One region of the Streptomyces sp. NPDC002935 genome, then DNA from elsewhere that is predicted to be linked to it. Evidence: riboswitches for the same ligand, from Rfam matches in the RefSeq annotation. Region 1 holds a riboswitch; each other region holds the start of a gene.

Region 1 (7,269 bases):
GGGTGATGACGCCGTTGCCGTCCTCCTCGTCCGGGATCTGGTCGGAGTCGGCGACGAGCGCGACCCGCTCCAGGAACGCGGAGAGCCCGCCCGCGGTCTCGCCCTCACCGGTCTCCTGCTCGAACTCCAGGGCCACGGCCGCGAGTTCCTGGAGGTTCTCGACCCGGGTCTCGTCCTGTGGGTCGGTCGAGTTCTGCAACTCGGAGAGATAGCCGGTGCGTTCGAGGACCGCCTGCAGGATGGTGGCCGGGCCCGCGCCGGACTCGACGATCGTACGGAGGTCCTCCATCAGCGTGTTGAACCGCTTGACCGCGTTGGTGGAGCGCGCGGCCATGCCGTAGGCCTCGTCGACGCGGCGCAGCGCCTGCGGGAAGCTGATCTTCTCGCGCTGCGACAGGGCGTCGATCATCGCCTCGGCGCGGTCGCCGATACCGCGCTTGGGCACGTTCAGGATGCGGCGCATCGGGACCGAGTCCTCGGGGTTGGACAGCACCCTGAGGTACGCCAGGACGTCCCGGACCTCCTTGCGCTCGTAGAAGCGGACGCCGCCGACGACCTTGTAGGGCAGGCCGACGCGGATGAAGACCTCTTCGAAGACACGGGACTGCGCGTTCGTACGGTAGAAGACCGCGACGTCGCCGGCCTTGGCCTCGCCCGCGTCGGTGAGACGGTCTATCTCGTCGGCGACGAACTGGGCCTCGTCGTGCTCGGTGTCCGCGACGTAGCCCGTGATGTTCGAGCCCGCGCCCGCGTTGGTCCACAGGTTCTTGGGGCGGCGGGACTCGTTGCGCTCGATGACCGCGTTGGCGGCGGTGAGGATCGTCTGGGTGGAGCGGTAGTTCTGCTCGAGGAGGATCGTCGTCGCGTTCGGGTAGTCCTCCTCGAACTGGAGGATGTTGCGGATGGTCGCGCCGCGGAAGGCGTAGATCGACTGGTCCGCGTCACCCACGACGCACAGCTCGGCGGGGGGCAGGTTGTACTCGCTGGGCGGTACGTCCACGGGGTGCTCGGAGGTGCCGACGAGCTCCCGCACGAGTGCGTACTGCGCGTGGTTGGTGTCCTGGTACTCGTCGACCAGGACGTGCCGGAAGCGGCGGCGGTAGTGCTCGGCGACGTCCGGGAAGGCGCGCAGCAGATTGACCGTGGTCATGATCAGGTCGTCGAAGTCGAGCGCGTTGGCCTCGCGCAGCCGCGACTGGTACATCGCGTACGCCTGGGCGAGGGTCTTCTCGAAGCCGTCGGTGGCCTGGGCGGCGAAGTCCTCCTCGTCGATCAGCTCGTTCTTCAGGTTCGAGATCTTGGCGCTGAACGACTTCGGCGGGAAGCGCTTGGGGTCGAGGTCGAGATCACGGCAGACGAGCGCCATCAGACGCTTGGAGTCGGCGGCGTCGTAGATCGAGAACGACGAGGTGAAGCCGAGCTGCTTGCTCTCGCGGCGCAGGATGCGGACGCAGGCGCTGTGGAAGGTCATCACCCACATCGCGTTGGCTCGCGGGCCCACGAGCGCCTCGACGCGCTCCTTCATCTCGCCCGCGGCCTTGTTGGTGAAGGTGATCGCGAGGATCTGGCCGGGGTGGACATTGCGCTCGCCGAGCAGATGCGCGATCCGGTGGGTGAGCACGCGGGTCTTGCCGGAGCCCGCGCCGGCCACGATGAGCAGCGGGGAGCCGGAGTGCACCACGGCCGCGCGCTGGTTCTCGTTCAGTCCGTCCAGGAGGGCCGCCGGGTCGACGGCGGGCCGGGGCGCACCGTCGCGGTAGTACGCGTCCCGGCTCGGGGGCAGGTCGAACTTCCCGCCGAACAGATCGTCCGCAACCGGCTCCGGTACGTGATCGTCCTCGGGCGGCGGCGGGTGCTCGTCCTCGTGGGCCCCGGAGGGCTTGAGGTCCGCCAGGAAGCTGTCATCAAAGAGGCTGCTCATCGCTCTCCGAGTCTAGGCCGCCCCACTGACAGCCCGCCGCCACCCCGAGAACTCGATCGGAAGTCGTGACGCTTTTCCTGGGCGGACGGGCTTCCGGCCGGGACGCCCGGGAGCCCGTGACCGCACGCCATCGACCTGTCGCCCCCGGTGAGGTGCGGGCGGGCGGGGTCGACGTCGGCCCGGGACCCCTATGTGCGACGGCGCGGTGACAACGCGTGCGCCCGCGGGAGCTACCGTCGAATGAAGGGCGTGAGCGACCAAAGAGCCCGTATGGGGACGGTTCGCCGTGAATGCATCGCGGATGACGGGACCCACGGCAAAGGTCACGAAAATGTATCGGGCATATCGCACATCAACCTTCACACGGGCCACATCAGTTGGCTAGCGTGCGGGCAGGCCACTCGACCGCAACCGGCGAACGTCGCCGGGCCGAGCGGCCTCCGCCGAGTCCGGCACGCCTTCGAGGCCGCCGGAGCCGGGGACCCACCGACCTTGGGGTGAATCGGTCCAACCGCCTTGTGGGGCGAGGACCGTAGGGCAACCTTCCGGAACCACCCGCCCGAACCCGACAGCTAACTCGGTAGGCGGATGACGGAAGGAGTCGCCTCTCTTGGCGTCGCACCGCAAATGGCGTCCTACGGGTACGCGTCTTGCAGGCATACGGACCCCGGCCCTCGCGACGGCGGCCCTCACGTCCATGGCCCTGCTCTCCCAGACGGCGAACGCGGCCCCCTCGGCCGAACCCAGGCCCAGCCTCGAAGAAGTCGAGAAGAAGGTCAACGACCTTTACCACCAGGCCGAGACGGCCACCGAGAAGTACAACGCGACCCGGGAGAAGACCGCCAAGCAGAAGAAGCGCGTCGACACCCTGCTCGACGACGTCGCCAAGCGCACGGAGAAGCTCAACACCGCGCGCGAGGAGCTGGGATCGTTCGCCGCCGCGCAGTACCGCACCGGGGCCTCCGCCCCCGACACCGCGACACTGCTGCTCGCCGACGACCCGCAGGACTACTTCGACCAGACCCAGCTGATGAGCCGTCTGACGACCCGCCAGAAGGCGGCCGTCGACGACTACGTCACGGAGCAGGCCGCCACCACGAAGAAGCGCGCGGAGGCCACCGAGAGCCTCCAGTCGCTGACCACGTCGCAGAGCGCGCTCAGGACGTCCAAGGCGGCGGTGCAGCGCAAGCTCACCGAGGCGCGCAGCCTGCTCTCGAAGCTGAACGCCGAGGAAAAGGCGCGGCTGGCGGCGATCGAGAAGAAGCAGCAGGAGGAGGCCGCGGCCAAGGCGGCGGAGCTGGCACGGCAGCAGGCGGCCGCCGAGAAGGCGGCAGCGGACAAGGCCGCCCAGCAGCAGTCGTCGGGCACCACGACCGGCTCGTCGACCGGATCGACGGCCGGCTCATCGACCGGCTCGACGGCCACGGACTCCTCCTACGCGACGAAGGCGGCCAAGGCGCTCGCCTTCGCCCGTACGCAGATCGGCAAGCCCTACGTCTGGGGCGCCACCGGCCCGGACTCCTACGACTGCTCGGGCCTGACCCAGGCCGTCTGGAAGGCCGCCGGCGTCAGCCTCCCGCGCGTCACCTACGACCAGGTGAACGCCGGCACGACGGTCTCCCTGGCCGACGCCCAGCCCGGTGACCTGGTCTTCTTCTATGACGACATCAGCCACGTCGGTCTCTACATCGGCAACGGCATGATGATCCACGCGCCGAAGCCGGGCGCGTACGTCCGCGAGGAGTCGATCTACTACGACGGCACCTCGGCGATCCACAGCGTGGTGCGCCCGGCGTAGACCAGGCGGCGAGCGACGCCTCTCACGGGGCACGCGCGCGTGGAGCGGAGAATGCCCACGCACGCGTGCCCCGCATTTTCCTGGCCACGCACGCGCGCCCGGCGCTTTCGCGAACCGCGCACCCGTGCCCGGCGCTTTCGTGACCCGCGCTTTCGTGACCCGCGCTTTCGTGACCCGCGCTTTCGTGACCCGCGTTTTCGTGGTCCACGCGCGCGTGCCCCACCGGCAACGGCTCCGGAGATCCCTAGCATCGGGCGCATGCCAGACACACCGGACAAGCCGGACACTGCCTCGTTCCGCGGCTGGTGGGCGGGGCGGCCGCCCGCCGCCGGGGCCGCCGTCCTGGCCACCGGCATCATCTCGATCGGGCTGCATCTGACCGACCACGAGGCCCTCTCCCGTATCGCACTGGTCCTCGCGTCTCTCGCCTGGCTCGGACTCGCCGCGGACTTCGTCGTCCGGCTGATGCGCGACCGGGAGCGGTGGACGCGGCAGGCCGGCACACCGGCCGGGCTCACCGCCGTCGCGGCGAGCACCGTGCTCGGCACCCGGTTCTCCGAACTGGGGTGGCAGGGGCTAGCCGAGGCCCTGCTCGCGCTGTCGGCCGTGCTCTGGCCGATCCTGCTCCTGGCCGTCGTACGGCACTGGCGGCACCGGATGGCGGGAGGCGTGTTCCTCGTCTGTGTGGCCACACAGGGGCTCTCGGTCCTCGGCTCGACGATCGCCACCGCCGTGGGCCCGGACTGGCTCACGCATGCCGCACTGGTGCTGTTCTGGCTGGGGATCGTGCTCTACGGGGTCTCGTTCGCGCACTTCGACCTGTGGGAGGTGAAGCGGGGGGCCGGGGACCACTGGGTGGCGGGCGGCGCGCTCGGGATCTCGGCGCTGGCCGGGGCGAAACTCGTCGCCGCGCACCATGTGAACCCGTACCTGTGGAACGACGACGACCAGGGCGTCCTGCGCGCCACGACCGGCGCCCTGCTCGTGCTCGACCTCGCCTGGTACTGCGTGCTGCTCGTCACGGAGGCGGCGTGGCCGCGCCCGCGGTACGACGTACTGCGCTGGTCGACCGTCTTCCCGATGGGGATGACGGCGGTGTCGGCCCTCTCGGTCGCGGCCGTCCTCGGTGTCTCCTGGCTCAGAGGACCGGGGCAGGTGCTGCTGTGGTTCGCGGTGGCGGCGTGGCTCGCGGTCGCCGCGGGCGCCGCCCTCGCCGTCAGGGCCGCGGCGCGGGGGTGAGGGGGCCGGTCAGGTCCGCGGCGCGCGGGCCACGGGGGCCGATCAGGTCCACAGGACGGCGATGAAGATGTTCGCGACGGTCAGCAGCCCGACGAGGCCGAAGAGGCCCTTGTCCACCTTCTCGTCGTCGCGCTTCACGTAGACGAGCCCGAGGATCACGATCAGCAGGGCCAGCTTCACACCGATCTTGACGGTGTTGACCGTGTTGCCGTCGGCCTGATTCAGCCCGACGAGGGCGACGCCGGTGACCAGCATGGTCAGCGCACCGTGCAGCATCGCGGGCACGAAGCGGGCGGTGCCCTGGCCCATCGCCTTCATCTGGGTGAAGAAACCGCCGAGGAGCGCGGCGATGCCGATGATGTGCAGGCCGACGAAGAGATGGATGAGTATGTCCATGGGGCCGGAGCGTAATCGCACCCCCTGAGGCCTCTTCTCACCGGGCCACCCCTTCGCTCGGCCCCCTCTTGCCACCGGGTCACCTCGTGTCATCCGTAGCACCGGGGCCACTCCGGTCGTCCGGGATTCGCCGCATCGGTCATCACTCTGTGTGAAGCAGGTGCCACAAGGCCAGAACCTCGGCCACATACGGTCACCGGATGATCGAGTGGCGACAGTTCCGTACATAGCGTTACCAACGCCGCACTCCCAGGTTTAGCGTCCTCCCCCAGGTGACCGGCTCCCCACCGCCGCCCGGGCCAGGGGCGGCAGTCGGACACCACCGCCGAGAAGGTCCGGCGGCGGCCCGCTCCCCCTGTGTGAGCCGCCGCCGGACGTGTCACCGCTTGACCGCACTCGCAAGGGCGGTCGTACGGAAGGATGTGGGCCCTCGTGGCAGCGCACCGCAAGACCCGACAGCGCTCGATCGGTGGTAACACGGCCCGCACAGCAGTCACCATCGCCCTCGCGGGCGCGGCGACGGCGACCGGCTTCGACGGGATCGGGCACGCCGACCCCCAGCTGTCCCCGACGCAGGTGAAGGCCAAGGTCGACACGTTGTACGAGGAGGCGGAGGTCGCCACCGAGAAGTACAACGGAGCCAAGGAGAAGGCCGACAAGGCGGAGGCGCACCTGAGCACACTCCGCGACGAGGCGGCGCGCCGGGAGGACCAGCTCAACTCGGCGCGGGACGCGCTGGGTTCGATGGCGGCGGCGCAGTACCGCAGCGGTGGACTCGACCCCGCGGTGCAACTCGCGCTCTCCGACGACCCCGACCAGTACCTGGAAGGGGCCGCGCTCGCCGAGCGGGTCGGCACCCGGCAGTCGGCGGCCGTCGCCGGGATACGCAAACAGCTGCGCGAGATCGAGCAGTTGCGCGGCGCCGCGAACATCGAACTGGCCTCGCTCACGTCGCGGCAGACCGAGCTGAAGCAGCAGAAGAGGACGATCAACGGGAAGCTCGCCGCGGCACGCCGGCTGCTGGCGCGGCTCACCCCGGAGCAGCGCACCCAGTACGTGGAGCGGGGCGGGGCGGGCGAGCAGCAGCATGTCTCGCGGTCGTCGGCCCGCGAACCGAGCCCGGTGGCGCCGTCCGGCGCGTCCGGCTCCACCGCCGCGGCGCCCAGTTCCCGGGCCGCGGCCGCCGTCTCCTACGCCTACGCGAAGCTGGGCAGCCCCTATGTCTGGGGTGCCACCGGACCCGACGCCTTCGACTGCTCCGGGCTGGCCCAGGCCGCGTACCGCTCCGCGGGCATCTCCCTGCCCCGGACGACGTACGCGCAGATCAACGCCGGCCAGCGGGTCTCCCGCTCCGAACTCCGCCCCGGCGACCTGGTGTTCTTCTACGCGGGGATCACCCACGTGGGCATCTATGTCGGCAACGGGCAGATGATCCACGCGCCGAATCCGTCGGCACCGGTGCGGCTGGCCCCGATCGACGAGATGCCCTTCGCGGGTGCCACCCGGGTGGTGTGATCACCCCGGGTGGCGTGCCCGGGCACCTGTCGGACAGGTCCTGGAGCGCGTTCCCGGGCACCGCCCCAGCTTGCGCGATGGCGAGGGCGATGACGGTGCCTGGGAACGCCGCGCGTCCGAGGACCGGGCCGCCGAGCGGGCAGGGGCTCTGCCGGTGCCGGGACAGCGGACGGACCGTGACGCCGCGAGGGAGGCGGAACAAACCTGTCACACGACTACATGGCATCGGCAGGCTCTTCAGACCCTCGTCGTGGACAGAACCGGTCGGCCAAGTGGTCAGACCTGCTGGGAGACTTGTCCGAGCCACAATCGTCGTCCGAGGTCGTCCAGCTCCTCCTTCCGCGCCTCGCACTCCGGGATGGCGCGTTTGAGGAGACTCCAGTAGCCCGGTCCGTGCCCG
Region 2 (7,269 bases), on a different contig from region 1:
CGCCCCCGGAGAGATTGGGCGCCGACGCCGTCTCGGGCAGCCGCGGGAGGTCGATCACGTTCAGGCGGAGGAGGCGGCCCAGGGACGTGACCGCACCGACCTCGCCGCGTGCCGTCGTGGGCACCGCGGAGACGATCACGTCGTGCTTGGTGCGCTTGCCCTCCGGGTCCTCCCCGAAGGGGTCACCGGTCGCCGTGCGCGCCAGCAGTCCGGTCGAGGACAGCAGCACCCGGCACGGGTCGTCGGCGACCTGGAGCGAGACCGTCGCGGCCGGGCTGCCGGCGGACTCCAGGAGCACCGTGCGCCGGTCGGTGCCGAACTTCTTGGCCACTGCGGCCAGTTCGCCGGAGACCAGCTTGCGCAGCTCCGCGTCGGAATCCAGGATGCCGGTCAGCTCGTCGATCTCGCCGTTGAGCCGGTCGCGCTCCGACTCCAGCTCGATGCGGTCGAACCTGGTGAGGCGGCGCAGCGGCGTGTCCAGGATGTACTGCGTCTGGATCTCGGAGAGCGAGAAGTGCTCGATCAGGCGTTCCTTGGCCTGCGCCGAGTTGTCGCTGGAGCGGATGAGGCGGATGACCTCGTCGATGTCCAGGAGAGCGACGAGGAGACCCTCGACCAGGTGCAGCCGGTCGCGCTTCTTGGTGCGGCGGAACTCGCTGCGGCGGCGCACGACCTCGAAGCGGTGGTCGAGGTAGACCTCCAGCAGCTCCTTGAGGCCCAGGGTGAGCGGCTGGCCGTCCACCAGTGCCACGTTGTTGATGCCGAAGGACTCCTCCATCGGCGTCAGCTTGTAGAGCTGTTCGAGGACCGCCTCCGGTACGAAACCGTTCTTGATCTCGATGACCAGGCGCAGTCCGTGCGCACGGTCCGTGAGGTCCTTGACGTCGGCGATGCCCTGGAGCTTCTTCGCGCCGACCAGGTCCTTGATCTTGGCGATCACCTTCTCCGGGCCGACGGTGAAGGGCAGTTCCGTGACGACGAGGCCCTTGCGGCGCGCCGTGACGTCCTCCACCGACACCGTGGCGCGGATCTTGAAGGTGCCGCGGCCCGTCTCGTACGCGTCCCGGATCCCGGAGAGGCCGACGATCCGGCCGCCGGTGGGCAGGTCGGGCCCCGGGACGTGCTTCATCAGCGTCTCGAGGTCGGCGGCCGGGTACCGGATGAGGTGGCGGGCGGCGGCGATGACCTCGCCGAGGTTGTGCGGCGGCATGTTGGTGGCCATGCCGACCGCGATCCCCGACGAGCCGTTGACCAGTAGGTTCGGGAAGGCGGCCGGAAGGGCCACCGGCTCCCGCTCCTGGCCGTCGTAGTTGGGCGAGAAGTCGACCGTGTCCTCGTCGATGGACTCGGTCATCAACGACGTCGCGTCGGCCATCCGGGCCTCGGTGTAACGCATCGCGGCCGGCGGGTCGTCGTTGCCGAGCGAACCGAAGTTGCCGTGGCCGTCGACCAGGGGCAGGCGCATGGAGAAGGGCTGCGCCAGACGCACCAGAGCGTCGTAGATCGACGCGTCGCCGTGCGGGTGGAGCTTACCCATGACCTCGCCGACGACGCGGGCACACTTCACATAGCCGCGGTCGGGGCGCAGGCCCATCTCGTTCATCTGGTACACGATGCGACGGTGCACCGGCTTGAGGCCGTCGCGGGCGTCCGGCAGGGCTCGCGAGTAGATGACCGAGTACGCGTATTCGAGGAAGGAGCCCTGCATCTCGTCCACGACGTCGATGTCGAGGATCTTCTCCTCGTACGAGTCGTCGGGCGGCGGGGTCTTCGTGCTGCGGCGGGCCATCGCTGCTGCGGCTCCTTCACAGTCTCTGCCGGGGCATGAACGGGTTCTGACGCGCACCATTGTGGACCGCCCCACTGACAACGCGGACCGCGACCCGTCCGTAGCGACTCTCCGGCGCGCTCCGCGGGCGCCGCCGGGACCGCTCCCGAGCGGCCCCCGGGCCTGGTACGCGGCGGCCCCCGGCCCCGGTACTCGGCGGCCACCGGACCGTCCGTGGTGCTCCTCGGAGGGTTCTCCGGGTTGTGTCAGGGACACGCGTAAGTCTCGCTCTCGGCGTACGAGGTGCGGGAACTTCGCCAGCCGTCCGCGCGCTTGCATACAGTGGCAGGACCGACAGGAATGACGCAGTTCCGCGATCGAAGGGACGTACATGCCCATGGGTCACACGGCCACAGCTGAGGCAGGCTCCGGCGGCCTGACAGCGACCGAGCACCGCCTGGCCAACGGCCTGCGCGTGGTGCTCTCCGAGGACCATCTGACCCCGGTCGCGGCGGTGTGCCTCTGGTACGACGTCGGCTCGCGGCACGAGGTCAAGGGCCGGACCGGACTCGCCCACCTCTTCGAGCACCTGATGTTCCAGGGCTCCAAGCAGGTTCACGGCAACGGTCACTTCGAACTCGTCCAGGGCGCCGGCGGCTCGCTCAACGGCACGACGAGCTTCGAGCGCACCAACTACTTCGAGACCATGCCCACCCACCAGCTGGAGCTCGCCCTCTGGCTGGAGGCCGACCGCATGGGCTCGCTGCTCGCGGCACTGGACGACGAGTCCATGGAGAACCAGCGCGACGTCGTCAAGAACGAGCGCCGGCAGCGCTACGACAACGTCCCGTACGGCACCGCGTTCGAGAAGCTCACCGCGCTCTCGTATCCCGAGGGCCACCCGTACCACCACACCCCGATCGGGTCGATGGCGGACCTGGACGCGGCCACCCTGGAGGACGCCCGCGCCTTCTTCCGCACCTACTACGCGCCCAACAACGCGGTTCTGTCGGTCGTCGGCGACATCGACCCGGAGCAGACGCTCGCCTGGGTCGAGAAGTACTTCGGCTCCATCGAGGGGAACGACGACAAGCCCGCCCCGCGTGACGGATCGCTGCCCGACACCATCGGCGAGCAGCTGCGCGAGGTCGTCGAGGAAGAGGTCCCGGCGCGCGCCCTGATGGCCGCCTACCGGCTCCCGGAGGACGGCACGCGCGCGTGCGACGCGGCCGACCTCGCGCTCACCGTCCTCGGCGGCGGCGAGTCCTCCCGGCTCTACAACCGGCTCGTACGCCGTGACCGCACCGCTGTCGCGGCCGGGTTCGGCCTGCTGCGTCTCGCCGGAGCACCCTCCCTGGGGTGGCTGGACGTGAAGACGTCCGGAGACGTCGAGGTCCCGGTCATCGAGGCCGCCGTCGACGAGGAGCTCGCCCGGTTCGCCGAGGAGGGCCCCACGGCCGAGGAAATGGAGCGCGCGCAGGCCCAGTTGGAGCGCGAGTGGCTGGACCGGCTCGGCACCGTCGCGGGCCGTGCCGACGAACTGTGCCGGTACGCCGTCCTGTTCGGCGACCCGCAGCTCGCCCTGACCGCCGTGCAGCGCGTCCTCGACGTCACGGCGGAAGAGGTCCAGGAGGCCGCCAAGGCCCGCCTGCGCCCCGACAACCGCGCGGTGCTCGTCTACGAGCCGACCGCCGCCGAAGCCACCGACGCCGCTGACGACACCGACGAGGAGGCGGCGAAGTGACCGAGCTCGCCACCATGGACTTCCACCCGCAGCCGCAGGCCGGCAGCCCCAAGCCGTGGGCCTTTCCCGCCCCCGAGCGCGGCACCCTGGACAACGGTCTGACCGTGCTGCGCTGCCATCGCCCGGGCCAGCAGGTCGTCGCCGTCGAGGTGATCCTCGCCGCGCCCCTGGACGCCGAGCCCGCGGGCCTGGACGGCATCGCCACGATCATGTCGCGCGCCTTCTCCGAGGGCACCGACAAGCACTCGGCCGAGGACTTCGCCGCCGAGCTGGAGCGCTGCGGCGCCACGCTCGACGCGCACGCCGACCACCCCGGCGTACGCCTGTCCCTCGAAGTGCCCGTCTCGCGTCTGGCCAAGGCGCTCGGCCTGCTCAGCGACGCCCTGCGGGCACCCGCGTTCGCGGACAGCGAGGTCGAGCGGCTGGTGCGCAACCGGCTGGACGAGATCCCTCACGAGACGGCCAACCCGGCCCGTCGTGCCGCCAAGGAGCTCTCCAAGGAGCTGTTCCCGGCGAGCGCGCGCATGTCACGCCCGCGTCAGGGCACCGAGGAGACCGTCCAGAAGATCGATTCCGCGGCCGTACGCGCCTTCTACGAGAAGTACGTACGCCCCGCGACGTCCACCGCTGTTGTCGTGGGCGACCTGACCGGTGTCGACCTCGACGAGCTGCTCGGCGAGACGCTCGGCTCCTGGACCGGTTCGTCCGCCGAGCCGCGTCCCGTGCCGCCCGTGAACGCCGACGACACCGGCCGCGTGATCATCGTCGACCGCCCCGGCGCCGTCCAGACGCAGCTGCTCATCGGCCGTGTCGGCGCCGACCGGCACGACCGTGTGTGGCCCGCCCAGGTGCTCGGCACCTACTGCCTCGGCGGCACCCTCACCTCGCGCCTCGACCGCGTCCTGCGCGAGGAGAAGGGCTACACCTACGGTGTGCGGGCGTTCGGCCAGGTCCTGCGCGCCGCGCCGGACGGTACGGGCGTCGCGATGCTCGCCATCAGCGGCTCCGTGGACACCCCGAACACCGGTCCCGCGCTCGACGACCTCTGGAAGGTGCTGCGCACCCTCGCGGCCGAGGGGCTGACCGACGCGGAGCGCGATGTCGCCGTGCAGAACCTGGTGGGCGTGGCGCCCCTCAAGTTCGAGACGGCGGCGGCCGTCGCGAGCACGCTCGCGGACCAGGTCGAGCAGTACCTGCCGGACGACTACCAGGCGACGCTCTATCAGCAACTGGCCGCCACGGGCACGGTGGAGGCCACCGCGGCCGCCGTGAGCGCCTTCCCGATGGACCGTCTGGTGACCGTCCTGGTGGGCGACGCCGCGCAGATCGAGGAGCCCGTCAAGGCTCTCGGAATCGGTGAAGTCAGCGTGGTGGCCGCGGAGTAGAGCCCACGCGACCGAAGAGGGCCCTGGTGACTGAAGAGTCACCAGGGCCCTCTTGTGCCCGGGCATCGTTCCCAAGATGTCCGGATTGGTACGGAGGTTGCCTGTCTGCCCTGTGGGATGCGCTACAAAAACCGTGATCCGTTTGTTGTTCGAAAGAAACCCCGACTAGCTTCGTTCCGACTGTTCGTCAGGCACTGCGCCGCGCCCGCGGCACCGGACAGCCATCGCCGAGTCCCCCTTTGGCGCGAGCCAGGGGAGCCGGGGACCCACGTAGTCCCTGGGGTGAATCGGACACCCTCCCCGGAGGGGGTCCGTAGGAGACCTTCCTGCTCCGAACCCGTCAGCTAACCCGGTAGGCGAGAGGGAAGGAAAGGATCAGCCCCTACATGGCGTTCACCTGTGGCACCGGGAAGCACCGTCGTCCGACCCGAGTGCACAGCACCACCACGAGCGCCGTCGGCGTCGCGGCCCTCACCACCACCGGTGTCATCGGCACCCTGGCCGCCCCCGCGTTCGCCGCGGAATCCTCCGTCGAGCAGACCGGGCTGACCCAGGCCGTCACCATCGGCGACTCGGTCGCCGACCAGATCGACGCCCAGGCCTTCGCGCAGCAGCGCGCCGCCGCCGAGGCCGCCGCGCGGAAGCAGGCCGAGCAGGTCGCGCGCAAGCAGGCCGCCGAGCAGGCCGCGAAGTCCCGCGAGATCAAGGAGCGCGCCGCCCGCGAGGCCGAGCGCAAGCTCCTGAACACCTTCGTCATGCCGATCACCGGTTCGTACGTCTCCACCGGCTACCAGGCCAGCAGCAGCCTCTGGTCCTCCGGCAGCCACACCGGCGTCGACTTCCACGCCGCGTACGGCACCTCGGTGCACTCCGTCGGCTCCGGAACGGTCGTCACGGCCGGCTGGGGCGGCGCCTACGGCAATCAAGTCGTGATCAAGATGCACGACGGCACGTACACCATGTACGGCCACCTCTCGTCCATCGGTGTGTCCGTGGGTCAGACGGTCACTCCGGGGCAGCAGATCGCGCTCTCCGGGGACACCGGCAACACCACCGGACCGCACCTTCACTTCGAGGCCCGTACGACCGCCGAGTACGGCTCGGACATGGACCCCGTCGCGTACCTGCGCTCGCACGGCGTCAACGTCTGACGACCTCTTCGCCGCTTCTCCACCGCTTTCGATGCCCCGGCTCACCGAGCCGGGGCATCATCGTTTCCGGAGGCCGTCTGTCCAAAAAATATCCATGGATTCAGGCCTGCCATCGGAAATTCCGGCTCCCTGCAATAGAGTCACTGAACAAGCGTCAATCGATGGCGTTTCGCGGGGATTAAAGCGGAGGTCGGGCATGCGTATTCCGGCGCACTCGGTATGCACGGCGATCCGTGACGACATCGTCGCGGGTGTCTACGAGCGTGGCGGCCGGCTCACCGAGGAACTGCTCGCGCGGCGCTACGGCGTCTCGCGCGTCCCCGTGCGCGAGGCCCTGCGCACGCTGGAGGCCGAGGGCTTCGTGGTCACCCGCCGGCACGCGGGCGCGTGCGTCGCGGAACCCACCGAGCAGGAGGCCGCGGACCTCCTTGAGATGCGCATGCTGCTGGAACCGCTGGGAGCCTCCAGGGCCGCCCAGCGCCGCACGGAGGCTCACCTGAAGGTGCTCCGAGGCCTGGTCAGGTTGGGGCAGGAGCGCTCCAGGAGAGGCCACAGCGAGGATCTGCGCTCACTGGGCGGCTGGTTCCACGAGACGCTCGCACAGGCATCCGGAAGCCCCGCACTGAGCTCCACGCTCGCCCAGCTGCGGCACAAGATCGCCTGGATGTACTCGGTGGAGGCGCCGGCCAACCCCGCGGAGTCCTGGGCGGAGCACGGCGGCATCGTGGACGCGGTCGCCCGCGGCGACAGCGAGCGGGCCCGCGCGATCACGGCCCTGCACACCGAGCGGGCGATGGGCGCGCACCGGCTCCGATTTCCCGGCGGCGGCGATCGTCCGGAACGTGTGAGGACTTCGCAACATCCCGTAAACATGACGGGCCCGCGTCATTAACACGGGCGCCGTATACAAAGAGGGATATTAGGCAGGGGTCTATTTCTCATGCCCTTTTATTCGCGTGCCAGGAATTCAGGCGCGCGCTATTTCTGTGTCCGCGCAGCGAGAGGCGCGCGGGTCGCGCGGGAATTCCTGAGCGGGGTACGGAAAACGGCTGAGCCGCACCGCCCGGGGGAGGGGCGGTGCGGCTCAGCCGCGTGTGTCCTGGGCGCCTTGTGGGCTCAGACGGTCTCGGGGAGCTCGTCGAGCCCCTCGGCGACCAGCTTCGCCAGACGGTCGAGGGCGATGTCCGCGCTCTCGGCGTCCGACGCGAGGACGATCTCCTC
Region 3 (7,269 bases), on a different contig from region 1:
AGTCGACCGTCGTGCCCGGGCGGTACTTGCCGGTGAGGAAGCCGGAGGCGAGCGCGAAGTAGGGGACGGCGGCCAGTCCGGCCCGGGAGGCGACGTCCCTCAGGCCGCCTTCGTAGGTGCCGCGCGAGACCAGGTTGTACTGCGGCTGGAGCGCGACGTACCGCGCGAGGCCCTCGCGGTCGGAGAACTCCAGGGACTCCTGGAGCCGCTCGGGCGAGATGTTGGAGGCGGCGATGTGCCGCACCTTGCCGGCCCTCACCAGCTCGTCGAGGGCGCCGATGATCTCGTCGACCGGCACCTCCGGCTTGTCGAAGTGCGTGTAATAGAGGTCGATGTGGTCGGTGCCCAGGCGGCGCAGCGACGCGTCGGCCGCGGCCTTGATGTTGGCACCGGAGAGCCCCGGGTACTCGGGGTGCTGGCTGACCTTGGTGGCGACGACGATGTCCGCGCGGTTGCCGCGGGTCTTCAGCCACTTGCCGATGATGGTCTCGGACTCGCCGCCCTCGTTGCCCTCGACCCACGCCGAGTAGGAGTCGGCCGTGTCGAGGAAGTTGCCGCCGGCGGCCGCGTAGGCGTCGAGCACGGCGAAGGACTGGGCCTCGTCCGCCGTCCAGCCGAAGACGTTGCCGCCGAGGGAGAGCGGGAAGACCTCGAGGTCGGACGAGCCGAGCTTGCGAAGAGAAGTCATGAACAACATCAACGCCCGTACCGGATGGGTGTATTCCACACTCACCCCGGAGGGTCGGTACCGAGGGTCCGATACGCGCACTCGTCCGCACGCGCATGACCGGCAGCCCTGACGTCGGGGGGGTGTCGTCAGGACCGCCGGAGACCAGGGGAGACGTGCGTCGGGAACGTGCGTCCGGCCAGGAGTCGTGCGGGATCAGAGGTCGTACGGGTCAGGAGCCCGAGCGGGTCAGGGGTTGAGGCCCTTGCTCTGGAGCCATGCCATCGGGTCGATGCCGGTGGCGGCGCCGCCGGGGTGCACTTCGAGGTGCAGGTGCGGCCCGGTGACATTGCCGGTCGCGCCCACCCGTCCGATGACATCACCGGTTGCGACCTTCTGGCCCACGGTGACGCTGATCGACGACTGGTGGCAGAACCACAGCTCCGTACCGTCGTCGAGGGTGAGGATCGTGCGGTAGCCGTACGAGCCGGCCCAGCCGGCCTCCGTGATGGTGCCGCTGTGGATCGCCTTGATGAGCGTGCCGGTGGGCGCCGCGAAGTCGAGTCCGGTGTGGTAGCCGGAGGACCACATGGAGCCGGCCTCGCCGAAGGTCGAGGTCAGGGTGTACGAGGAGGTCGGCAGCGAGTAGCTCTTGGCGAGTTCGGCGAGGCGCTCGGCCTCGGCCTTCGCCTTGGCCTCGTCCTCCGCCTTCTGCTTCGCGGCGGCGGCCTTGGCCTCCGCGTCGTCCTGCTGCTTGGCGGCGAGCGCGACGGCCTTCTTCGCGGCGGCGGCCTGGGCGGCCTGCTGGGCGGCGGTGTCGACCTGGTTCTGCTGCGACTCGGCCTGCTGCATGATGCGGGCGCGCAGCGCCTCACCGGCGTCCGTGGTGCCCTGGGCCGTGTCGGCGCTGGTCAGACCGGCGCTAGTGAGCGGAGTCGCGGAACCCTGGGGGGTGCTGGATCCGCCGTCGGAGATCAGGGCCTTGGCGGACTCGGTGACCGACGACAGGTCGGGCAGCGAGATCGAGACGGGGGCCTTGCCCGGCGCGGCGGTGGCCATGCCACCCGCGCCGACGGCGGCTATGACGCCGACGCCGAGAACCGTGGAGCTGCGGGCGAGTCCTCCACCGCGCTGCTTGCCTACGCGGTGCCGGCCGCGGACGGGAAGAACGGAATCCTCGGTGGGGTTCCACTCCTCCCAGGGTCCCTCGTCCTTGCCGTAGGCGTAGCCGAAGGTCTGTGTGTCATTCGGCGGGAACGAGGTTGGCTGAGCGGGCCGGTTGGACGCCACGTGGGCGCACTCCTTTCCTTCCTTGCCACCTACCGGGTTAGCTGACGGGTTCGGAGCAGGAAGGTCTCCTACGCGCGTATATCAACCGTGCTTCCACGGTTGAAATAGGCTCGATTCACCCCAAGTTGGTGGTTCCCCGGTTCCCTTGCGGGATTCGGCGCGTGCGCACGGAGCCATCTCTTGTGACGGCTGGGACGACCGCGCTGCGTTATCGAACGTTAATAGACCCAGGCACCGGATTCCAAGATGTTCCGACTGATCATTAACACCTTTTGGCCAGGACTTTGGGGTCATGGAGGATGAAAAACGGGCGAGTTGACCACGTGACATCGACACGGATTCATTTGACGGTGTGTCAGTTGTTATGCGGAGGGACACCGTCCGATCACTCCTCGTGACAACGGTCGAGAAGGCCGTACGCGTTGCGGGCGCCGGCCGCCCGAGCAGCCCGCGGACCCGCTCGCCGAGCCCACCTCAAACGCGCCGGACGGCGAGCAGCGCCATGTCGTCCGTCAGGGCGCCGCCCGTGTGCCGGCGGACCTCGTCGGCGAGGGCGGTCAGCAGCGCGTCGGGGCCGGGAAAGACCCGTCCGGCCAGCCGCGCGGCCGGATCGTAGAACTCCCCGCGGGGGTCGCGGGCCTCGGACAGACCGTCGGTGTACAGAAGCAGCGTCGCCCCGGGCGGAAAGCGGGCCACCGCCGCCCGGTCGGGCCAGGCTCCCAGTTCGCTCATCCCGAGGGGCAGCGCATAGGGCTCGGCGGCGAGCATGACGAGTGTGCCGTCGGGATGCAGGAGCAGGGGCGGCGGATGGCCGCGGTTGACGATGCGCACGAAGTCCTCGTCGTGCGGGATCTCGGCGAGGACGGCGGTGGTGAACTCCTCGAACGCGTCGGGGCTCTCGTGCCGGGTTCCCGGGCGGGTCAGCGCCCGCTCCAGGCGCCCCGCGACCGCCTCCAGGGTTGCCTCCTGCTCGGCCGCCTCCCGGAACGCGCCGATCACCACGGCGACGGCGGCCACGGCGGTCATCCCCTTCCCGCGTACATCGCCGACGACCAGCCGCACGCCGTACGGGGAGTCCTGCACCGCGTACAGGTCCCCGCCGATGAACGCGTCCGCCTGTGCCGCCTCGTACCGCGCCGCGACATCGAGGCCGTCGATTCGCGCGTCGGGCTCGGGCAGCACCGCACGCTGCGCGAACTCGGCGATCTCCCGGACCGAGGCGAGCCGTTCGTTGCCCCGCCGGACGAGGATGTTGATGAGGACCGCGAGGACGGCGGCCGTCGCCACGGTGACCGATTCGGTGACCGCGTCGACGTTCAGGACGATGTCGAGCAGAAAGTGGACCAGGAACACCGCGCCGACGGCGAGAGCGCCGGTGAGAACGGTGCCGCGCAGCGAATAGAGGGGTGCGGCGACCAGGGGCGCCGCCGTGAAGAGGGGGGCCGCGGTGAAGGCCGACGGCGTGAAGTAGTCGTAGAGGATCCCGGCGATGACGAGCAGCACGGGCAGGGTCCGCACGAAGGTGCGCGCGAAGGAGATCCTGCGGGGAGCCGCTCCCGCCGGACCGGGAAGCGGAGCGCCCCCGAGCCCGGGGACACCGGGCGACGGCCTGTCGGCCCGGTCATCGAGTTCTCCGGTTCGCTGCTCACCTCCTGGCTGCCCCACCTGTCCAGAAGACCTGGAGCGGGGGCGGCGGGCGACCCCTGTGGCCCGACCGGGGGATGTCACGAGGACACAACACCGAAGGCCGGAACTCGTGAATCCGAGTTCCGGCCTTCGGCCTTCAGTAGCGGGGACAGGATTTGAACCTGCGACCTCTGGGTTATGAGCCCAGCGAGCTACCGAGCTGCTCCACCCCGCGTCGTTAAGACCAGTGTACGCCATTAGCGGGACCCGAAGCACACCCGTTTAAACGCGCCCCTTCAGCGGAGTCGAACGGGGTGGTCAGCCCGGCAGATGCAGGTTGGGGGCCTTGGCACGCTCGGCGTACTCGGGGAGGACGACGACCTCGGCGCCCGCCGCGGCGAGCAGGCCGTTCCCGTCGGCGTCCGTGACGAACGTGTCGGGCTCGCGCCAGGCGGTGACGACCCGGCGCACACCGGCGTCGAGGATGAGCCGGGCGCACGGCGCGGGCCGGGAGGCACGGCGGGCGCACGGTTCCAGGCTGCTGTAGACGGTGGCGGCGGCCAGTCGCGGATCGGCCGGGTCGATCTTGGCGAGGGCGGCCTCCTCGGCGTGCACGACGGGGTCGTCCCCCTCGCGGGAGTGGCCACGGGCCAGCTCGGTCCCGTCGGCCGCGACCACCACCGCACCCACGCTGAACGCGGTCGTCGAGGGCGGGCACAGCGCCGCCAGCTCGCAGGCGAGCTCCAGCCACCGCCGGTCCGCCGCGGAGGCGAGCCCACCGGTGCCGGGCGCGGTGGGGACGTACCGGATGAGCACGACGTCCCCGACGGGCCGGGTCTCCACCAGCCGCATCCGGCCGGGGGGATACGCCCCGGGTCCGAACAGGCGCGGCGCGTCCGGCTGCCCGACGAAGAGGGGAGCGACGGCGAGCTGCAGTTCGTCGGCCAGTCCCTCGCGCACGAGCTGGGTGTGGACCTTCCCGCCCCCTTCGACCATGAGCCGACCCACACCGCGTACGTCGTGGAGGTGTTCCAGCAGCACACGCCAGTCGAGTTCGGGCCCGGTCGGGACGACGTCGACGCCGGCGAGACCGTGCAGCAGGTCGGCTGCCCGCTGCGCACCCTTGTCCGTCGTATAGACGACCTTCTCGCCGCCCGTGTGCCAGAACTGTGCCTCCGGGTCGAGGTCCCCGGAGCCGCTGACCGTGACCTTCAGCGGGTACTCGGGGCGGCCGGCGGCGACGCGGGCCGCGCGTCGTTCGGCGGAGTTGACCAGAAGCCGTGGATTGTCCGTGCGCAGGGTGCCGGCGCCCACCAGGATCGCGTCGCTGGACGCCCGCACCTCGTCGACCCGGTCGAAGTCGGCCGGGCCCGAGAGCAGCAGCCGCTCGGGGCCGGTGTCGTCCAGGAAGCCGTCGAGGGAGACGGCGGCGGACAGCAGGACGTAGGGACGGGGCATCGGGACGCATCCTCCGGTCACACGCGCTCAGTGGTTCAAGTTTTAAACAATACCTAGACTGGGCCCATGACGACCCGCTGGCTCTCCGCCGCCGAACAGCGCGCCTGGCGCTCGTACCTCTCCGCGACCTCCCTCCTGGAGGACGCCATCGACCGCCGGCTGCAGGCCGAGGCGGGGATGCCCCACCTTTACTACTCCATCCTGGCCAAGTTGTCCGAGGCGCCGGACCGGCGGCTGCGGATGACCGACCTCGCCGAGGCCCAGAAGATCACCCGTAGCCGTCTGACGTACGCGGTGACCCGGCTGGAGAAGGACGGCACCGTACGCCGAGAGGGCTGCCCCACCGACAAGCGCGGGCACATGGCCGTCCTCACCGATGCGGGCATGGCCCTCCTGGAGCGGGTCGCGCCGGGACACGTCGAGACGGTGCGGACGGCGATCTTCGACCATCTGACACCCGAGCAGGTGGAACAGCTGGACGAGATCTGCGGAACCATCACACGGGCGATCCAGGACGGGAATTACGGGGCATCCGGGGAAGATCTGCCGTGGCGGCGGCGTTCCTGTTCCTCGTGAGGGGCACGAGTGGCACGAGGGGGACGCAGAACCCGTTGCTTGAAGTTTTAAGCAGATGTAGTGTCTCTTCCGGGCAGTGCTTCAAATCTGAAGCACCACCCCGTACGAACCCGCTGGACGGAGAGACAACATGCGCGACTACCCCACCGCCACGGTGCGCACCCGCGTCCGCGTGCCCCTGCGCTTCGGCGACGGCTACTCCGTCGACGCGGAACTCGTCACCTTCCACGGGCTCGCCGACGGCAAGGAACACCTGGCCGTCGTCCTCGGCGACCCCGGCACGGACCCCCTGGTGCGGCTGCACTCCGAGTGCCTGACCGGCGACGTCTTCGGCTCGGCCCGCTGCGACTGCGGACCGCAGCTGCGCGAGGCGGTGGAGCAGATCGCGGACCGGGGCGGCGTCCTGCTGTACCTGCGCCAGGAGGGCCGCGGCATCGGCCTCTACAACAAGCTCGACGCGTACGCCCTCCAGGACCAGGGCCTCGACACCTACGCCGCCAACGCCGCCCTCGGCCTGCCCGAGGACGACCGCGACTACACGGCGGCCGCCCAGATGCTCCAGGCCCTCGGCATCGACTCCCTGGACCTGCTCTCCAACAACCCCGACAAGGCCGAGCAGCTCCGCGACCTAGGCATCACGGTCTCCCACCGGGTCCCGACGGGCGTGTTCACCACGGCCCACAACGTCCGCTACCTGCGCGCCAAGGTCCTCCAGACCCAGCACACGCTCCCGCTGACGGAACTCACGGGACTCACGGTCGGCTGACAGCCCTTGAACGAAACAAGCCCCCGGCTCAGATCGCTCTGAGCCGGGGGCTTTTCCGTAGACCCTGTGGGACTCGAACCCACAACCAATGGATTAAAAGTCCACTGCTCTGCCAATTGAGCTAAGGGTCCCCGCACCGGACGACGCCGATACGGCGCACCGACCCGCGCCGATGCATCCCCGAGCATAGCGGGAGGTGGCCGGGACTCCGATCGGGTATCGGGGACCCGGCCACGCCAAAAGCGCACAAGGTCAGGGATCGACCGGTTCGGGCGCACCCTTGCGGGCGGCCTCACGGGCGATCGTGCGCTGGTGATCGGGGTTGAGGAACCAGTGCCGGGCCGAGGCCATCCACCAGGCCGCGGCGAAGCCGAGGACGACGAGGACGGCGATCGGGGCGTAGTTGAAGGTCTCCCAGGTGACCGGGGAGACCTGGGGCAGCATGAACAGGATCGTGATGACGACCACCCAGGCGACCGCGATCACCCCCACGGGGCGGGACCAGCGACCCAGATGCCAGGGCCCGCGCTCGAAGGCGTCACCCTTGCGCACCCGCAGCAGCGTCGGGATGACGTACGCGACATAGAGGCCGATCACCGCGATCGACGTCACGGCGGCGTAGGCCGCGTAGTTGATGAGGTACGGCAGGCCGAGCACGAGGGCGCCCAGCGCGGCCAGCCAGACGGCCGCCACGGGGGTCCGCGTGCGCGGGTTCACCGTGTGCCACACCCGCGAGAACGGCAGCGCGCCGTCCCGCGAAAAGGCGTAGATCATACGGCTGTTGGCCGTCACCGACGCCATGCCGCAGAACAGCTGCGCGCCGATCACGACCAGCAGCAGGAGCTTCCCGGAGGTCGCGCCGAGCGCGTCCAGCAGGATCTGCGCC
Region 4 (7,269 bases), on a different contig from region 1:
TGAAGCGCATGTCCTCACGGGACACGCTGCTGTAGTACTTGGACGCGTCGCGGGCCATGTCCTCGACCTCGCCGATGGTCTCGGCGCCGGCGAAGCCGCCACCCACGAAGACGAAGGTCAGCGCCTTGCGGCGGACGTCCTCGTCCGTGGTGGAGTCAGCCTTGTCGAGCTGCTCGAGGACGTGGTTGCGCAGGCCGATGGCCTCCTCGATGCCCTTCATGCCGATGCCCTGTTCGGCGAGGCCGGGGATCGGGAAGGTGCGGGAGACCGCGCCCATCGCGATGACGAGGTAGTCGAAAGGCAGCTCGTACGCCTCGCCCACGAGGGGGGCGACCGTGGCGACCTTGCGGTCCTGGTCGATGGTGGTGACCCGGCCGGTGAGGACCTCCGCCTTGGGAAGTACACGTCGCAGCGGGACGACGACGTGCCGCGGGGAGATGCTGCCGGCGGCGGCTTCGGGGAGGAAGGGCTGGTAGGTCATGTACGACCGGGGATCGACGACCGTGACGGTCGCCTCTCCGTAGCGCATCTGCTTGAGGATGCGCCGAGCTGCGTACAGGCCTACGTACCCACCGCCTACTACGAGGATCCTGGGACGCTCCGTGGTGCTCATGCCATCGAGTATCCACCCGCTCCTGGGGGGTCGCTCGTGCGCCCCTTCACAAGCATGGGCAGGGGCTCTGCTACACTCCGCGGCCCACGTGATCGAGGTCATGGCGGCCGGGGGGAACCACCGTACGGTTCGCACCGTTGTCAACACCGCGTGAGCTGCACTCCAACCCATTCGGCCGAGCGGACCACACCCCTGTTTCACCACCCGGAAACGTGGTCGCAACGCCCTGTTGAGCAGCATCCCGGACCGCCCGAGCCCTGCGGAAGGGCCCAAGTGGCCCCTTCGTCGCCCAGCAGGGCCCTTTTCCTTGTGAAGAACTTCACGAACTTTCCCGGCTGGGCCGCGCCGAGGGGGTTCCACGACCCCCTGGACGCGCTCATACGTTATCCGACCTGCTCAGCCGAGGCTACTGATCGGTAGCGAACGAGACCTAAGCCACCGACCACGCGATGCCGTCGAGGATGTCGTGTTCGCTCACGACGACCTCCTGGGCCCCGGTCCGCTCCATGATCGAGAGCAGTACGAGCGCACCCGCGGCGATCACGTCGACGCGCCCCGGATGCATGGAGGGGGCCGTCGCGCGCTCGGCGTGCGTGGAGCGCAGCAGCCACTCGGTGATCTCACGGACCCGGTCGAGGGAGACCCGGGAGTGGTGGATGGCCACGGTGTCGTACGCGGGGAGGTCCTGGGCGATCGCCGAGATCGTGGTGACTGAGCCGGCGAGGCCGACGAGCGTGCGCGCCTCGCGCAGCGGGACCGTCTCCTCGGCGAGGTCGAGGGCCGCCTCGATGTCGGCGCGCATGGCCGCGACCTGCTCCGCGGTGGGCGGGTCGGTCACGGCTCCGTCGCGCACGAGGTGCCGTTCCGTCATCCGTACGCAGCCGATGTCCACGGAGCGTGCCGCGCGCACCCGGTCGGACCCGACGACGAACTCGGTCGAACCGCCGCCGATGTCCACGACCAGGTAGGGCCTCGCGAGGTCGTCCCGCCCGGTCAGCTCCTTGGTCGCCCCGGTGAAGGAGAACTCCGCCTCCTGGTCCCCGGTGATGACCTCCGGCTCGACGCCGAGGATGTCCAGCACCCCGCGCACGAACTCGTCCCGGTTCTCCGCGTCCCGGGAGGCGGAGGTGGCGACGAAACGCAGCCGCTCGGCGCCGTGCTCCTTGATGATCGCCGCGTACTCCCGGCAGGCCGCGAAGGTCCGCTCCAGCGCCTCGGGGGCGAGCCGGCCGGTGCGGTCGACGCCCTGGCCCAGCCGGACGATGATCATCCGCCGGTCCAGTTCGGTCAGTTCGCCCGTCCGCGGGTCGGCGTCGGCCACCAGGAGCCGGATGGAGTTCGTACCGCAGTCGACGGCGGCGACCCGGGTCACTCGCCCTCCCCCGGCACGACGTCCTGCGTGGAGTCCTCAGCGTCCCCGGTGTCCCCAGCGTCCCCGGAGCCCTTCGCCTCGCTCTTCGGGCCGCCCTCGCCGGGGAGCGTCACGCACGCCCCCTTGCGCCACCACTCCGGCAGCATCGCGATCGCCTCGTCGCCCAGCGGGTTCACGCCCGGCCCCGCGGCCAGCGAGTGGGCGACCAGGACGTGCAGGCACTTCACCCGGTCCGGCATGCCGCCCGCGCTCGGGAAGCCCGCGAGCACCTCGATGGCGTCACGGCGCGCGATGTAGTCCTCGTGGGCGGCGCGATAGGCCGCGGCCAGTTCGGGGTCGGTGGCCAGCCGGTCGGTCATCTCCTTCATGACCCCGTTGGCCTCCAGCGTCCCGATCGCGGACGCGGCCCGCGGGCAGGTCAGGTAGTACGTGGTCGGGAACGGCGTCCCGTCGGGGAGGCGGGGGGCCGTCTCCACCACGTCCGGCTGACCGCAGGGGCAGCGGTGCACGATCGCGCGCAGCCCGCGCGGCGGCCGGCCGAGCTGCTGCTTGAAGGCCTCGACGTCGGCGTCGGTGGGCTCGGTGCGCGGGGTGGTCGGCGGTGGCGTTTCCATGCCGTGAGTCACGTGTCTTTCTGGTCAGTTCATGGGTCGTCACTGGTCGGCGGCGTCGGACTTGTCCACGCCGTCCCAGACGTTGGTGTACCAGGGGCGGTCGGTGGTGCCGTGGTCGGCGCGGGCCTGCTTCGCCGCGTCCGGGTCGATCACGACGAAGCCGGTCTCGCCCGGCATCACATAGTGCAGCCGCTGCCGGATCTGCTGCTCGGCGTACGCGTCGTCCTGCCAGCGTGCCTTGAGGTCGCGCAGCTGCTCGACCCGCTGCCGGGCCTGCTCCCGCTGCCGCTCCAGGTCGGCGACCTCGGCGCGCTGGGAGACGTACTGCCGCATCGGGTACGCGAGCGCGACGATCAGGGAGCACAGGACGAGGGCTAGCAGCGCGGCCCGGCCGGTCAGCCGGGAGCGGCGGGCCTGCCGTTTGGTCTGGGAGCGGTAGACCCGGGCCGCCGTCTGCTCGCCGAGCAGCTTCAGCCTGGTCGATGTGGAGAACCGGTCCCGGTCCTTCACGGCCATGAGTCCCGCCTCCCCAGTACTGGCCCGTCAGTACTAGCCCGTCACGTGCGTACGTCCCCGCACACGGTACGGGACCGAGTACGGGGACGTACGGACGACGCTTCCTGAGCCGGAGGCTCAGTCCTCAGCCGGAGGCTCAGTCCTTGAAGCGGGGGAACGCCGAGCGGCCGGCGTACACCGCGGCGTCGTCGAGGATCTCCTCGATGCGCAGCAGCTGGTTGTACTTGGCGACGCGCTCGGAGCGGGCCGGGGCGCCGGTCTTGATCTGGCCGCAGTTGGTGGCGACGGCCAGGTCGGCGATGGTGACGTCCTCGGTCTCGCCGGAGCGGTGGGACATCATGCACTTGTAACCGCTGCGCTGCGCGAGCTCGACGGCGTCCAGGGTCTCGGTCAGCGAACCGATCTGGTTGACCTTGACGAGCAGCGCGTTGGCGGTGCCCTCCTCGATGCCGCGGGCCAGGCGCTCCGGGTTGGTGACGAACAGGTCGTCGCCGACGATCTGGACCTTGTCGCCGAGGCGGTCGGTGAGGACCTTCCAGCCGGCCCAGTCGTCCTCGAAGAGCGGGTCCTCGATGGAGACGAGCGGGTAGGCCGCCACGAGCTCCTCGTAGTACTCGGTCATCTCGGCGGCCGAGCGGGACTTGCCCTCGAACTCGTACTTGCCGTCCTTGTAGAACTCGGACGCGGCGACGTCGAGAGCGAGCGCGACCTGCTCGCCGGGGACGTAACCGGCCTGCTTGATGGCCTCGAGGATGAGGTCGAGCGCGGCACGGTTGGAGTCCAGGTTCGGGGCGAAGCCGCCCTCGTCGCCGAGGCCGGTGGACAGGCCCTTGGACTTCAGGACGGACTTGAGGGTGTGGTAGACCTCGGTGCCCCAGCGCAGGGCCTCGGAGAAGGACTCCGCGCCGATCGGGGCGATCATGAACTCCTGGATGTCCACGTTCGAGTCGGCGTGCGACCCGCCGTTCAGGATGTTCATCATCGGAACGGGCAGCAGGTGCGCGTTCGGGCCGCCCAGGTAGCGGAAGAGCGGCAGGTCGGACGCCTCGGAAGCGGCGTGCGCGACGGCGAGCGAGACGCCGAGGATGGCGTTGGCGCCGAGCGAGCCCTTGTTGTCGGTGGCGTCCAGGTCGAACATCGCCTGGTCGATCAGGCGCTGCTCGGTGGCGTCGTAACCGACGAGCTCCGGGCCGATCTGCTCGATGACGGCGAGGACGGCCTTCTCGACACCCTTGCCCTGGTAGCGGTTCGGGTCACCGTCGCGGAGCTCGATGGCCTCGAAGGCTCCGGTGGAAGCGCCGGACGGAACGGCGGCACGACCCGTGCTGCCGTCGTCGAGGCCGACCTCGACCTCGACCGTGGGGTTGCCTCGGGAGTCCAGGATTTCCCGGGCTACGACGACGTCGATGGACGGCACGAGCATCTCCTTCTGGGATGTGACGCGGGTATGCGGGGCTTGGCAGCCCCGCGGGATGAGCCTATCCGGCCCGAGGGGATCGGCCAGCCGATCGACCACCCCTTGAGCAGAAGTGAGAGTACATATTGTTCCTGAACGGAACAAAAAAAGAAATGAAAAACCCCGCTCCGGTGCATGCGGGGGAACAAGCACCGGAGCGGGGAGCCCGTGGGGACGGGGGCCCTCACCAGGCCTTCGGCGCAAAGGCCCGACCTGCGAGGGAGCTGCTGTTCAGCTGGGGCGGGGCTGCGCCCGGCCGGTCATGCGGTCGCCCTCCGCCGAAGGCGACCATGTCGGGCCGGGGTGCGGCCGGGCTCAGCGGAGGTGGAGCTGCTGGCCCGGGTAGATGAAGTCGGCGTCGGCGACGATGCCCTTGTTCAGCTTGAACAGCTTCTGCCAGCCGCCCTTGACGTGCTTCTTCTCGGCGATCGAGCTGAGGGTGTCACCCTTGACGACCTTGTACTCGCCGTCACCCTTCTTGACCTTCTTGCCGGTCGGGGTGGTGACGGTCTTCTGGGCGGCCGGGCGCTCCGCGGAACGGGAGGCGGGCTGCTCCGTCGTACGGGTGGTGGTGCTGCTCTGCGAGCCGCTCGAGGAGGAGCTGGAGGGGGTCGACGGGGTCGAGGTGTCACCGCCGTACGCGGCGCTCGACAGGCCGACGCCGCAGGTCGGCCAGGCGCCCTTGCCCTGCCCGGCGAGGACCTTCTCACCGATGGCGATCTGCTGCGACTTCGAGGCCTGGTCCGCGGTGGAGGCGTAGGCGGTGCCGCCGTACGCGGCCCAGGTGGAGGACGAGAACTGCAGGCCGCCGTAGTAGCCGTTGCCGGTGTTGATCGACCAGTTGCCGCCGGCCTCGCACTGGGCGACGGCGTCCCACTCGGAAGCGGTGGCGGCGGAGGCGCTGCCGGCCGCCATCAGCGGAGCGGCGATGGCGACACCGGTGACACCGGCGAGCGTGGCGACGCGGGTGGCCTTGTTCGGACGGCGGTGCTTGCCCTTGCTGGAAAACAGCATGGAGTGATCCCCTCACCGACGCCTGCGAGGTGAGCTGTCGGGTTCGGGCCGGTTGAGTTGCCCGGCCGCGTGCCGTCGGTCCCGTCTCCAGGACGTCCGACACGCGACTTAACCCCAAGCCGTTTCCGGGTGTCTCTCAACTCCCGGACGCGGCACTTACCTTGGGTCCCCCGCTCCTGCCTACGGCGCATGACGCGACGACTGTTCCCGTACGGCCGCTGGCAGGATTCGGCGTTGTGACCGTCGGGGCCCGCTGTGGCGAGCGGTCACGACCGTAAGCAGTCGATCGGCGGAATATCAAAGACGATCAGGGCTTCTGAGACCCATCTCTCACTCGCACCAAACCGGACATTCCACAGCGAACTATGACGCGAACTCCCGCTACTTTTCGACCGTTTCGGTAGCAACAGAGATGCTCCGACCGGGAACGACGAGGCCGGGACCGGCGTCAACCGCCTCCTCGTTCACGGTGGGCAGCTCGCCCCATCCGCCTTCGAGGCCGAGGGCGTCGGAAACACTCCAGAGACTGCCCACGACGCTCACGGCGGGCGAGTCGTCGATGACGTCGATGGCGTCGCGCGAGCCGCGCGAAGCGTGCCGCCCGGCGGCGCTGTCGCCACGACCGTCGGTCACACTCTCCTCGGCGTCGGCACCACGGTGCCGGCCGGCACTGGCGCTCGCACCGTCGGAGGCGTCCGAAGAAGCGCCCTTCTGTCCGGACTTGCCCGACTCGCCACCCTTGCCGGTCGCCTTGTCGGCCGCCTTGCCGGTCGCCTTGTCCGAGCCGCCGGAACCCTGCGAGGCGTGGGGCTTCGCGGTGCTGTCGGCCGCGCCCGAGGAGTCACCCGAATCGGACGAACCGGACAGGTTCGAGGAAGGGGATGAACTGGGCGAAGTCGACAAACCGGATGAAGTGTATGAGCCGGAGTCGCTCCCGGCGCTCGACGAGTCGTCGGCCACGCCCGTGTCGACCTTGATGCCGCCCGAACTCTTGCCGAGCCCGGAGAGCGGTCCACAGGTCGGCCAGGCCGCGAGGCCCTGGTCGTCGAGCACCTTCTCGGCGACGGCTATCTGCTGCGAGCGACTGGCCTGGTCGGCTCTCGGGGCGTAGTCGAGACCGCCGTGCGCCTCCCAGGTCTCCTGGTCCAACTGAAGCCCGCCGTAATACCCGTTGTTGTTGTCGGCGCTCCACGCGCCGCCACTCTCGCACTGCGCCACCCGATCCCAGGTGGTTCCGTCGGCCGCGCTGGCACTCGCCGCGGCGAGCAACGGGATGGCGATGGCCGATCCAGCCACTCCCGCGGCGACGATGAGAGCCGGGGCCTGACGAGGGCGACGGTGACGGCCGTTCCCGGAGAGCATACGGAAGCCTTTCGCGTGACAGCAGGTGACTTCGGCGACTCCTGCGAAGTAGGAAGCGCAGGTGCCGCGTTGATGGGTGAACGTAGCCGGACTCGAACGGTTGTCACAAGTCGATGCACTACCGATCACGCGAAGATCACAGATTTGATGGAGCGTCATGTTCCGGTAGCCGGAAGGGCGCTCTTTCCGGTATGCGGAAGAACCCCTTCGACAGGGGTTCCGAAGGGTCGCCGATGAACCGATCAAGGGCTATTTGACCGGGGTGAACTCCACAGGAAGCGTGCGCAATCCACGCATAATGAGCCCTCCACGCCAGCGCAAA

What was found. Region 1 has a riboswitch for cyclic di-AMP ahead of ABZX90_RS21410 (NlpC/P60 family protein). Riboswitches for the same ligand answer to the same signal wherever they lie in the genome.
Region 2: it holds a riboswitch for cyclic di-AMP, as region 1 does, so the genes downstream of both, ABZX90_RS00515 (M23 family metallopeptidase) here and ABZX90_RS21410 (NlpC/P60 family protein) in region 1, are expected to answer to the same signal.
Region 3: it holds a riboswitch for cyclic di-AMP, as region 1 does, so the genes downstream of both, ABZX90_RS38800 (M23 family metallopeptidase) here and ABZX90_RS21410 (NlpC/P60 family protein) in region 1, are expected to answer to the same signal.
Region 4: it holds a riboswitch for cyclic di-AMP, as region 1 does, so the genes downstream of both, ABZX90_RS15205 (transglycosylase family protein) here and ABZX90_RS21410 (NlpC/P60 family protein) in region 1, are expected to answer to the same signal.

What each region holds. Positions count from the first base shown of each region.
Region 1 covers NZ_JBEXNW010000015.1:21,181-28,449, reverse strand. Annotated here, with positions in the region: gene pcrA (DNA helicase PcrA) at 1-1,921, opposite strand, end outside; cyclic di-AMP (ydaO/yuaA leader) riboswitch at 2,353-2,524, shown strand; gene ABZX90_RS21410 (NlpC/P60 family protein) at 2,532-3,719, shown strand; gene ABZX90_RS21405 (tellurite resistance/C4-dicarboxylate transporter family protein) at 3,978-4,958, shown strand; gene ABZX90_RS21400 (hypothetical protein) at 5,001-5,354, opposite strand; gene ABZX90_RS21395 (C40 family peptidase) at 5,787-6,869, shown strand; gene ABZX90_RS21390 (SprT family zinc-dependent metalloprotease) at 7,146-7,269, opposite strand, start outside.
Region 2 covers NZ_JBEXNW010000001.1:125,778-133,046, forward strand. Annotated here, with positions in the region: gene ABZX90_RS00500 (DNA topoisomerase IV subunit A) at 1-1,789, opposite strand, end outside; gene ABZX90_RS00505 (pitrilysin family protein) at 2,160-3,512, shown strand; gene ABZX90_RS00510 (pitrilysin family protein) at 3,509-4,897, shown strand; cyclic di-AMP (ydaO/yuaA leader) riboswitch at 5,113-5,271, shown strand; gene ABZX90_RS00515 (M23 family metallopeptidase) at 5,284-6,048, shown strand; gene ABZX90_RS00520 (GntR family transcriptional regulator) at 6,245-6,940, shown strand; gene ABZX90_RS00525 (HPr family phosphocarrier protein) at 7,165-7,269, opposite strand, start outside.
Region 3 covers NZ_JBEXNW010000045.1:38,874-46,142, reverse strand. Annotated here, with positions in the region: gene ABZX90_RS38805 (aldo/keto reductase) at 1-688, opposite strand, end outside; gene ABZX90_RS38800 (M23 family metallopeptidase) at 917-1,957, opposite strand; cyclic di-AMP (ydaO/yuaA leader) riboswitch at 1,969-2,127, opposite strand; gene ABZX90_RS38795 (PP2C family protein-serine/threonine phosphatase) at 2,432-3,622, opposite strand; tRNA gene ABZX90_RS38790 (tRNA-Met) at 3,745-3,818, opposite strand; gene ABZX90_RS38785 (dihydrofolate reductase family protein) at 3,902-5,041, opposite strand; gene ABZX90_RS38780 (MarR family transcriptional regulator) at 5,108-5,617, shown strand; gene ribA (GTP cyclohydrolase II) at 5,748-6,383, shown strand; tRNA gene ABZX90_RS38770 (tRNA-Lys) at 6,442-6,514, opposite strand; gene ABZX90_RS38765 (amino acid permease) at 6,636-7,269, opposite strand, start outside.
Region 4 covers NZ_JBEXNW010000009.1:271,966-279,234, reverse strand. Annotated here, with positions in the region: gene ABZX90_RS15230 (NAD(P)/FAD-dependent oxidoreductase) at 1-613, opposite strand, end outside; gene ABZX90_RS15225 (Ppx/GppA phosphatase family protein) at 1,044-1,985, opposite strand; gene ABZX90_RS15220 (DUF501 domain-containing protein) at 1,982-2,599, opposite strand; gene ABZX90_RS15215 (septum formation initiator family protein) at 2,639-3,115, opposite strand; gene eno (phosphopyruvate hydratase) at 3,252-4,538, opposite strand; gene ABZX90_RS15205 (transglycosylase family protein) at 4,887-5,585, opposite strand; cyclic di-AMP (ydaO/yuaA leader) riboswitch at 5,590-5,783, opposite strand; gene ABZX90_RS15200 (transglycosylase family protein) at 5,967-7,106, opposite strand; gene ABZX90_RS15195 (cytochrome P450) at 7,197-7,269, opposite strand, start outside.